One region of the Streptomyces sp. NPDC051136 genome, then DNA from elsewhere that is predicted to be linked to it. Evidence: riboswitches for the same ligand, from Rfam matches in the RefSeq annotation. Region 1 holds a riboswitch; the other holds the start of a gene.
What was found. Region 1 has a riboswitch for S-adenosylmethionine ahead of ACIBCJ_RS16150 (aminotransferase class V-fold PLP-dependent enzyme). Riboswitches for the same ligand answer to the same signal wherever they lie in the genome.
Positions count from the first base shown of each region.

Region 2: linked by a shared signal. The riboswitch ahead of thrC (threonine synthase) and the one ahead of ACIBCJ_RS16150 (aminotransferase class V-fold PLP-dependent enzyme) in region 1 are both predicted to bind S-adenosylmethionine.

Region 1 covers NZ_JBITFE010000005.1:192,788-197,973, forward strand. Annotated here, with positions in the region: gene ACIBCJ_RS16140 (cytochrome bc complex cytochrome b subunit) at 1-650, shown strand, start outside; gene trpD (anthranilate phosphoribosyltransferase) at 791-1,855, shown strand; SAM riboswitch class IV at 1,929-2,045, shown strand; gene ACIBCJ_RS16150 (aminotransferase class V-fold PLP-dependent enzyme) at 2,191-3,567, shown strand; gene ACIBCJ_RS16155 (Lrp/AsnC family transcriptional regulator) at 3,659-3,940, opposite strand; gene ACIBCJ_RS16160 (rhomboid family intramembrane serine protease) at 3,937-4,707, opposite strand; gene ACIBCJ_RS16165 (hypothetical protein) at 4,864-5,103, shown strand; gene ACIBCJ_RS16170 (NYN domain-containing protein) at 5,166-5,186, shown strand, end outside.
Region 2 covers NZ_JBITFE010000007.1:152,578-157,763, reverse strand. Annotated here, with positions in the region: gene ACIBCJ_RS21255 (cold-shock protein) at 62-265, opposite strand; gene ACIBCJ_RS21250 (MoaD/ThiS family protein) at 683-958, opposite strand; gene thrC (threonine synthase) at 955-2,274, opposite strand; SAM riboswitch class I at 2,292-2,439, opposite strand; gene ACIBCJ_RS21240 (glucosyl-3-phosphoglycerate synthase) at 2,581-3,525, shown strand; gene ACIBCJ_RS21235 (hypothetical protein) at 3,538-4,266, opposite strand; gene ACIBCJ_RS21230 (trehalose-6-phosphate synthase) at 4,413-5,186, shown strand, end outside.

The sequences.
Region 1 (5,186 bases):
TCTGGGGTCACACCCTGGTCCTCGGTGTGTTCATCCCGCTGGTGATCTTCGGTATCTTCCTCGCGGTCATCGCCCTCTACCCGTTCATCGAGTCGTGGGTGACCGGGGACAAGCGCGAGCACCACATCCTGGACCGGCCGCGCAACGCCCCGACCCGTACGGCCTTCGGCGTCGCCTGGGTCACCGCGTACATGATCATGCTGATCGGTGGTGGCAACGACATCGTCGCGACCCACTTCCACCTGTCGATCAACTCGGTCACCTGGTTCGTGCGGATCGGGTTCTTCGTCGGACCGGTCATCGCGTTCGTCATCACCAAGCGGATCTGCCTCGGTCTCCAGCGCCGGGACAAGGACAAGGTGCTGCACGGCCGCGAGTCGGGCATCATCAAGCGCCTGCCGCACGGTGAGTTCATCGAGGTGCACGAGCCGCTCAGCCAGGAGCAGCTGCACACGCTCACGGCGCACGAGCAGTACAAGCCGGCCGAGATCGGCCCGACGGTCGACGAGAACGGCGTCGAGCGCAAGGTGAAGGGCTCCGAGAAGCTCCGCGCCAAGCTCAGCGAGGCCTACTACGGCGAGGAGTCGCAGATTCCGAAGCCGACCGTCGACGAGTACAAGGAGATCACGAGCGGCCACGGCCACCACTGACCCTCCAGCGTCGCCACACCACGGTCGAAGGGCCCCGTCCGTTCCGCGGACGGGGCCCTTCGGCCGTGTCCGGGCTGGATAGGGTGGAACCGCACCTCCCTTCCACGACACACCCCACACACACGATTCAGGAGCGGCTCATGAGCGCTGTGACCCCCGCTGGAGGCGACATCGCGGCGGGCCACTCCTGGCCCGCCCTGCTGAACGGCCTGCTGGACGGCCGTGACCTGTCCGCGGACGAGACCGCCTGGGCGCTGGACGTGATCATGCGCGGCGAGGCGACCGACGCGCAGATCGCCGCCTTCGCGGTGGGACTGCGGTTCAAGGGGGAGACGGTCGAGGAGATCTCCGGGCTCGTCCGCACCATGTACGACCACGCCAACGTGATCGAGGTGCCGGGCAGGACCGTCGACATCGTCGGCACCGGCGGTGACGGCGCCAAGACGGTGAACATCTCCACCATGTCCGCGATCGTGGTGGCCGGCACGGGCGCGAAGGTCGTCAAGCACGGCAACCGGGCCGCCTCCTCGGCGTCCGGCGCCTCCGACGTCCTGGAGAAGCTCGGGGTCAACCTGGAGCTGACGCCGAAGCGGGTGGCGGAGGTCGCCGAGGAGGCCGGCATCACGTTCTGCTTCGCGGTGAAGTTCCACCCGGCCCTGCGCCACGTCGCGGCGGCCCGCGGCCAGCTCGGCATCCGCACGGTGTTCAACTTCCTGGGCCCGCTGACCAACCCCGCCCGGGTGAAGGCACAGGCCATCGGGGTCGCCCATGCCCGGATGGCACCGATCATCGCCGGTGTCTTCGCCGAGCGCGGCCACTCCTCCCTGGTCTTCCGGGGCGACGACGGTCTGGACGAGCTGACCACGACCGCCACCTCCCGGGTCTGGGTCGTGCGGGACGGCCGGGTGACCGAGGAGGCCTTCGACCCCCGGGACGTCGGGCTCGACCTGGTGCCGGTCGAGGCGCTGCGCGGCGCCGACGCCTCCTACAACGCCGACGTCGCCCGCCGCCTGCTGGCCGGCGAGCCGGGACCCGTACGGGACGCGGTGCTGCTGAACTCGGCGGCGGCCCTGGTGGCCCTGGAGCCGGGCGGGGCGCCGCTGGCGGAGCAGCTGCGGGCCGGGATGGACCGGGCGGCCGAGGCGATCGACTCGGGCGCCGCCAAGCGCGTCCTCGACCGCTGGGTGGCGGCCAGCCACGCCTGACGCATGTGACGTGCGTCCCGCGATCCGGACCCGGGTTGCGGGACGCCGATCACTTCCCATAAGTTTTTCGACAGGTCATGAGTGACAGTCATGAGGCCCCGGCCGACTGTCCGGCAACCCTCCGTCCGTGGCGGGGTGCCCCGGGTGAAGACCAGGCCGTGGACAGCAAGGTCCACGGCAAGCGCGGACCCCTCGCGGAACCAGGGGTCCTGGGTCGTCCGAGGGAGTCTCCCGTGAACCAGCGAATGCGATAGGGCCGCAGAGCCCCGCCTCCGCACCTCTTCCTTCACCTTTCGCAGCGCGCTTCTCGCGCTGGTTCCTCACGGGAGTCCGCCATGTCCGTACCCACCCCTGCCGCCACCGCCGTCGCCGCCCCGCTGCCCGTCCTCGGCCGGGACGTCACCGTGCCGCTCGTCACCGGCGGTGAAGTCACCTACGCCGCGCTCGACTACGCCGCCAGCGCGCCCGCGCTCCAGCGGGTCTGGGACGACGTGGCCGCCTACGCGCCGTACTACGGCAGCGTGCACCGCGGCGCCGGCTACCTGTCGCAGCTGTCGACCGACCTGTTCGAGAACGCCCGCGCCACGGTCGCCGCCTTCCTCGGCTGCCGGGACGACGACCAGGTGGTCTTCACCCGCTCCACCACCGACTCCCTGAACCTGCTCGCCGCCGCGCTGCCCGCCGGGAGCAGGGTCTTCGTCTTCGAGACGGAGCACCACGCCTCGCTGCTGCCCTGGCGGGACGCCGACGTGACCTACCTCGACGCCCCGCGCACCCCCGCGCAGGCCGTTCAGACCCTGGAGCGCGCCCTCGCCGCCCGCGAGCCGTACGGGCCCGCCCTGGTCTGCGTGACCGGCGCCTCCAACGTCACCGGCGAGCTGTGGCCGGTACGTGAACTGGCCGCCGCCGCACACGCGCACGGTGCCCGCATCGTGCTGGACGCCGCCCAGCTCGCCCCGCACCACCCCGTCTCCGTGACCGACCTGGACGTCGACTGGGTCGCCTTCTCCGGGCACAAGCTGTACGCCCCCTTCGGCTCGGGCGTGCTGGCCGGACGGGCCGACTGGCTGCGCGAGGCAGAGCCGTACCTCGCCGGTGGCGGCGCCAGCCGCCGGGTCAGCCGGCGCGCCGACGGCGGCGTGGACGTCCAGTGGCACGACAGCGCCGCCCGGCACGAGGCCGGGTCGCCCAACGTCATCGGCGCCTACGCCATCGCGTCCGCCTGCAAGGCGCTCACCGAGGCCGGGTTCGACACGCTGGTCGCCCGCGAGGAAGAGCTGATCCGCAGGGTGCGGGAGGGCCTCGCCGGGGTTCCCGAAGTGCGGATCCTCTCCCTCTTCGGCGACGACGCGCCGCGCGTCGGGGTGCTCTCCTTCGTCGTCGAGGGCTGGAACAGCTCCCACTTCGCCGCGGCCCTCTCCGCCGAGTACGGCATCGGGGTGCGCGACGGCCTCTTCTGCGCCCACCCGCTGCTGCGCACCCTGCTCGGCAGCGACCCGCAGGCGCAGGGCGAGTGCGGCGCACCCGAGGCGGTGCCCGGCGAGAAGTCCCTCAACGCCGTCCGGGTGAGCTTCGGCGCGGGCACCCCGGACGAGCACGTCGAGCGGTTCGTGAAGGCCGTCAAGGAGCTGGTGAGCGACGGCGCCCGGTGGAAGTACCGCACCGAGGACGGCCGTTGCGTGCCCGACACCACCTCGGCCGCCGACGCCTGAGCGGCCCGGGGGAGGAGGCCGGCCCCGGGTCGGGGGAGCGGCGCGGCGGTACGGTCACGCGCCCCTTCGGGGCGCGCCCGGCCCGGGTCGATCAGTTGTCCAGCCCGATGGCGAACGCCGCCTCCAGGTCGTGCTGCGAGTACGTCCGGAACGCGACGTGCGTGTCCGTGCCCTCCACGCCGGGGATCTTGCTGATCCGGCCGGGGATGACCTCGGCCAGGTCCTCGTGCTCGTTCACCCGCACCATGGCGATCAGGTCGTAGGTGCCGGTGACGGAGAAGACCTCGCTGACGTTCTCCAGCGCGGCGATCTGCTCCGCGATCTCGGGAATCCGGTCCACGCTGGTCTTGATGAGGACGATCGCGCTGATCACGGCTGGTTCTCTCCCTCGGGCGCCGTCACTGGAACGCCCCCAACTCTAGTCGTACGCCCGAACCGGGCCCAGGCGAAGAGGAAGCCGAGACCGAAGCCCACCAGGTGCGCGAGGTACGCCACCCCCGGCCCGTCACCGGCCCGGCCCGCCGCCATCCACTGCAGGGCCGCCCAGAACGGCAGCACGAGCCAGGCCGGGAAGCGCAGCGGCAGGAAGAAGAGGAAGGGCAGAAGGCTGGTCACGCGGGCCCGGGGGAAGAGGAACAGGAACGCGCCCAGGATCGCGGAGATCGCCCCCGAGGCGCCGACCAGGGACTCCTGGGAGTGGGCGTTGGCGCCCGCGTAGCCGAGCAGGGCCAGGTAGCCGCAGCCGAGGTAGAACAGGGTGAACTGGAGCCTACCCATCCGTTGTTCGGTCATCGCGCCGAAGACGTAGAGGAAGAGCATGTTGCCCAGCAGGTGCACCCAGCTGCCGTGGACGAACAGCGCGGTGGCCGGGGTGAGCGCCGAGCCGGGGGAGTCCTCGAACAGTTCTGCGGGGATCACGCCCCAGCGCCGGAAGTGGGCGCGCTGCGCCGCCAGCTGCTCCTCCCCGGTGCCGTACAGCGGGTTCAGCCCCGCCGCCGGGCTGACCAGGAACAGCAGGCAGCACAGCGTGATCAGCGTGTAGGTCACCGGCGCCGCCCGGCCCCCGGGCGGGCGGGCCGGGACGAGCTTCCTGGCCGCCCCGACCGTCCTGCGGGCCGTCCTGCTCCAGTTGCGGATCATGGATACAGAGCATGACGTAACGGACGCGAGGGTCCATAGCGCCTCGCCGCCGTGGACACGCGGGCGTCGGGTACCCGCCAGGCCGTAGGGTTACGAGCCACACGCACCGGGGAGGCCCGGCGCGTCACCGACACTGGAAGAGAGCGAACAGCCACGATGACGGTTCCCCTGCCGACCGACACGACGCGGTGGCGCTGCACCCTCTGCGGCAACCTCACCCGCTTCGACGTGACCCGGGCCTCGAAGGTCGTCGAGTACGTGCACCTCGACCTGGCCGGTGAGCCGACGGTGGAGGAGCGCGAGGTGCTCAGTGAGACCATCGAGTCGGTGCGGTGCCGCTGGTGCAACGCCGTGGACCAGGTGGAACTCGTCGACAGGCCGGATGCCGCCTCCTGAGTGGAGCGGCCCCGCACCAGGCGATTCCGGCGCGGGATCGCCCTGAGACATTGGGGTGACGGATGGTGGAGACACACGGCGGG
Region 2 (5,186 bases), on a different contig from region 1:
CCCGTACCCAGCGGGTACGGGCCCTTCGGATGAAGACCGGGTGCTGTGGTGGCCGAGCGTCTCAGGCGCTGAGGCGAACCATGTCGGCCTGCGGGCCCTTCTGACCCTGCGAGATCTCGAACTCGACCCGCTGGCCTTCTTCGAGGGTGCGGTAGCCGTCCATCTGAATCGCGCTGTAGTGGACGAAAACATCCGCACCACCGTCGACCGCGATGAAGCCGTACCCCTTCTCCGCGTTGAACCACTTGACGGTGCCCTGAGCCATGCCTAACTCCCCTATTACTGGCCCTTGCACAGATCCGCACTTCGCGGACCCGGGTCAGACCTCGCCCCCCACGACTGGGGGCGTGCGCCGGAACGCGTCGACCGCGGCTGAATGTATCTGTCCAACTGCCGTCTGCAACAGGTCAATCGGACGAGAAATCTGGACGCACCCGGTCCGGAATGTGGCGAGAATTCGCCTGAATTCGGGTCAAGTCGGGGCACACAAAGGGCACAAAAGCCGCACAATACGCCCGCACTTTGGCTGCTTCTTGTCGGACGAGCGGCAGGAATTAACGGTTCCCGTTGTTTCGATCGGGAGCGCGTTCCCCAACTCTACCGCGCTCAATCACATGGAATTGCCCCCTCCGCTTCTCTCACGGAGAGGGCAATACGCACTACAAGGTGTATCTGCGGAGGATCAGCCGCCGGCGACCGCCGGGATGATCGAGACGCCCGCGCCGTCCGGCGTCGCCGTCTCCAGGCCCTGCTCGAAGCGCACGTCGTCGTCGTTGACGTAGACGTTGACGAAACGGCGCAGCTTGCCCTGGTCGTCCAGGACGCGGGCGGCGATGCCCGTGTGGTTCTTCTCCAGGTCGGAGATGACCTCGCCGAGGTTGGCCCCCTCGGCACTGACCTCGGCGCTGCCGCCGGTGTAGGTGCGCAGGATGGTCGGGATACGAACGGTCACGCTCATGCGAGGCCAGCCTCTCGGAAGGAGTCCAGGTTGGGGCGGATCGTGGCGGTGAGGCCGGTGCCGGCCACCGCGTCGAGGGTCTTGAGGCCGTCGCCGGTGTTGAGGACGACCGTGGTGAGCGACGGGTCCAGGACGCCGTCCTCGATCAGCTTCTTCGTGACGCCGACCGTCACGCCGCCCGCCGTCTCCGCGAAGATGCCCTCGGTACGGGCGAGCAGCTTGATCGCGTCCACGATCTGCTCGTCGGTCACGTCCTCCACGGCACCGCCGGTGCGGCGGGCGATGTCGAGGACGTAGGGGCCGTCGGCCGGGTTGCCGATGGCCAGCGACTTGGCGATGGTGTCCGGCTTCTGCGGCCGGACCACGTCGTGACCGCCCTTGTACGCCGTGGAGACCGGCGAGCAGCCCTCGGCCTGCGCGCCGAAGATCTTGTACGGCTTGTCCTCGACCAGGCCGAGCTTGATCAGCTCCTGAAGCCCCTTGTCGATCTTCGTGAGCTGGGAGCCGGAGGCGATCGGGACGACGAGCTGGTCGGGCAGCTGCCAGCCGAGCTGCTCGCAGATCTCGTACGCGAGGGTCTTGGAACCCTCGGCGTAGTAGGGGCGCAGGTTGACGTTGACGAAGCCCCAGCCCTCGCCGGCCGGGTCGCCGATCAGCTCGGAGCAGAAGCGGTTCACGTCGTCGTAGTTGCCCTCGATGCCCACCAGCTCGCCGCCGTAGACGGCGGCCATGACGACCTTGCCCTGCTCCAGGTCGTGCGGGATGAACACGCAGGAGCGGAAGCCGGCCCGGGCGGCGGCGGCGCCGACCGCGCCGGCCAGGTTGCCGGTGGAGGAGCAGGACAGGGTGGTGAAGCCGAAGGCGCGGGCGGCCTCGATGGCCTGGGCGACGACGCGGTCCTTGAAGGAGTGCGTGGGGTTGCCGGAGTCGTCCTTGACGTAGAGCCCGCCGGTGACGCCCAGCTCGCGGGCGAGGTTGTCGGCCTTGACGAGCTTGGTCCAGCCGGGGTTGATGTTCGGCTTGGTCGCCACGTCGGCCGGGACGGGCAGCAGGGGGGCGTAGCGCCAGATGTTCGCGGGGCCCGCTTCGATCCGCTTGCGCAGCTCTTCGGTGTCGTGGCCGGAGAAGTCGTAGGCGATCTCCAGCGGGCCGAAACACTCCTCGCAGGCGAAGACCGGTCCGAGCGGTACCCGGTGGCCGCACTCCCGGCAGCTCAGGGCGGTGGCGGGGCCGAGGTCGACGGGGGAACCCGAGGCGTTCGCGGAGGACGCGGTGTTCGTGGGGTTCGTGGTGCTTTCGGCAGTCTGCACAGCCATGGAGGCGAGGCCCTTTCTCCTCATCTTCCTCACGACGCATCTCGCCGTGAGACGGATTTGGCACCTTCCCTAGCCGGGAGCCTCGCCACGTCTGTGTGACAAGAGCCGGCTGGAGGGTTGCCGGGGCTTCATCGGGCCGTATCCCTCTGCCCCTCTGGATGAGCGGTATGTGGTTGTTTTTCCGTTGTGCACGCGGCGACCCCGGCATGCGGTGGTCCCTCGCGTTGTTCAAGACTGTAACCGAAGGCCAGGACGGTTGAGATAGTCGTCCGTACCGCGAGATGGATCACAGAGGAGCCACCGGACGTGCTGGAAGAAGTCGAGCGCTGGCTGGCCGCACGCTCCTGGCGCGCCGCGGACCGGCCGGTCCAGCAGCTCCTGTCCGCCAAGCGTGCCACCGGGCAGTCGGTCAGCGTGGTGCTTCCCGCGCTGGACGAGGAGGCCACGGTCGGCGACATCGTCACGGTGATCCGGCGGGAGTTGATGGGCCGGGTTCCGCTCGTCGACGAGGTCGTGGTCGTGGACTCCGGGTCGAGCGACCGCACCTCGGAGGTGGCCGCGGCGGCCGGTGCGCGCGTCGTGCACCGCGACGCGATCCTGCCCCGCATCCCCGCCGTGCCGGGCAAGGGCGAGGTGCTGTGGCGCTCGCTGCTGGTCACCGGCGGGGACATCGTCTGCTTCGTCGACGCCGACCTGCGCGAGTTCTCCGCCGACTTCGTCTCCGGGATCGTGGGCCCGCTGCTGACCGACCCCGACGTGCACCTCGTCAAGGCCATGTACGACCGTCCGCTCGGCGCCGCCCCCGGGCAGGGGGGCCGGGTCACGGAGCTGATGGCCCGCCCGCTGCTCAACATGCACTGGCCGCAGCTGGCCGGCTTCGTCCAGCCGCTGGGCGGCGAGTACGCGGCCCGCCGCTCGCTGCTGGAACGGCTCCCCTTCCCGGTCGGCTACGGCGTCGAACTGGGCATGCTGGTCGACGCGTTGCACCTGGTGGGCCTGGACGCGCTCGCGCAGGTCGACGTCGGGGTGCGCGTCCACCGCCACCAGGACGGCCGGGCGCTGGGCCGGATGGCCGCCGCGATCTACCGCACCGCCCAGCTCCGGCTGGCCCGCGGCCACCTGCTCCGCCCGGCCCTCACCCAGTTCGAGCGGGGCGCCGACGGCTTCGAGCCGCGCACCCACGCCGTGGACACCGAGGAACGGCCCCCGATGACGGACATCGCGGAGTACGCGGCCCGGAGGGTGGCGTAGGCCTCAGGGGGCTCAGCCCGGGACGCCGTCCGACCAGCGCCAGCGGCCCGCCGCGTCCTGCTCGCAGGTCAGGTACTCGCCGCCCCGGCCGTGGGTGCTCAGGCCGTGGTGCTTGTTCGCGCAGAACTGGCCGTCGGCGTAGCAGTTGCCCGCGGGGCTCTTCAGCTCGCAGGCGCCGGAGCCGCCGCCGGTACCGCCGCCCCCGGTGCCGCCCGTGCCGCCGCCGGTTCCGCCCGTGCCGGCGTCCCGTGTCTTCGACGGCTTCGGGGTCGGCTTCGGCGTGTGCAGCGGGCGCCCGGCGCAGTCGCGGCCGTCGCGGGGGACGGTGAAGGTCACGGCGCCGGATCCGCCGCTCTGCTCGCAGACCTTCTCGCCGCTGCCCCAGGAGGAGGCCCGCTGCCCGGTGCCCTGGAGGAGCACGGTGTAGCCGACGTCCGCCTGCTCGGCGGCGCGGACGGCCGCCGCGATGCTGCCGCCGGTGAGGTCCGGCAGCGTGACGGGGGTGGGCGTGGGGGTGGGCGTCGGCGTCGGGGTCCCGGTGGCGGGGGACGCCTCGGGGGTGGGGCTGTCGCCCGGCGCCGCCGTGCCGGTCGCGGTCTGCGTGGCCGCCGCGGCCGCCTCGTCCGCCCTCGTGCCCGTGTCCCCGTCGCCGCAGCCCGCCAGGGCCAGGGCGCCGGCCGCGATCAGCGCGGCCGTGCCGGCGAGTCTGCCGGTGCGCGGGTGCCGCGTACGTATGGGCATGCTTCGCCCACCCCCCAGATAGTTGAAATGTGCACCGCATATCCTCGGCCCGTTCACACTTCCTGCACAAGCCGTGTGACCGAATCGCAGCCGAGGGGACGCCTGCGCACGTTTGAGGTCTGAGGGGCCGGGCTAGGTTGAGACGTATGGCTTCAAGCTTCGGTGCTGCTCAGGTGCTGGTCGCGTCCAATCGGGGACCGGTTTCGTACGAGGTGCGGGAGGACGGGTCGCTGCACGCCAAACGGGGCGGTGGCGGTCTGGTCTCGGGGCTCTCGGCCATCGGGCCGGACGCCGGCGCGCTGTGGGTGTGCTCGGCGCTCGGCGACGGCGACCGCGAGGCGGTGCGGCGCGGGGTCGGCGAGGACGGCGTACGGATGCTGGACGTGCCGGCCGACGTGCACGCGGACGCGTACAACGGGATCGCCAACTCGGTGCTGTGGTTCGTGCACCACATGCTCTACCAGACGCCCCTGGAGCCGGTCTTCGACGCAGAGTTCCGGCGGCAGTGGGCCTCTTACGAGGCGTACAACCGGGCCTTCGCCGAGGCGCTGGCCGAGGAGGCGGCCGAGGGCGCGGTCGCGATCGTGCAGGACTACCACCTGACGCTGGTGCCGGGAATGCTGCGCGAGCTGCGCCCCGACCTCAGGATCGGCCACTTCTCGCACACGCCGTGGGCGCCGGTCGACTACTTCCGGCTGCTGCCGGACGACATCGCCGAGCAGGTGCTGCGCGGGATGCTGGGCGCCGACCGGCTCGGGTTCCTCACCCGGCGCTGGGCCGACGCGTTCACCGCCTGCTGCGACGCCGTGGTGGGCGGGCTCGGCGGTACGGAGATCGGCGTGCACGGGCTCGGCGCCGACGGGGACTTCCTGCGGGGGCGCTCGCACGAGGCCGACGTCGAGGAGCGGATGGCGGCGCTG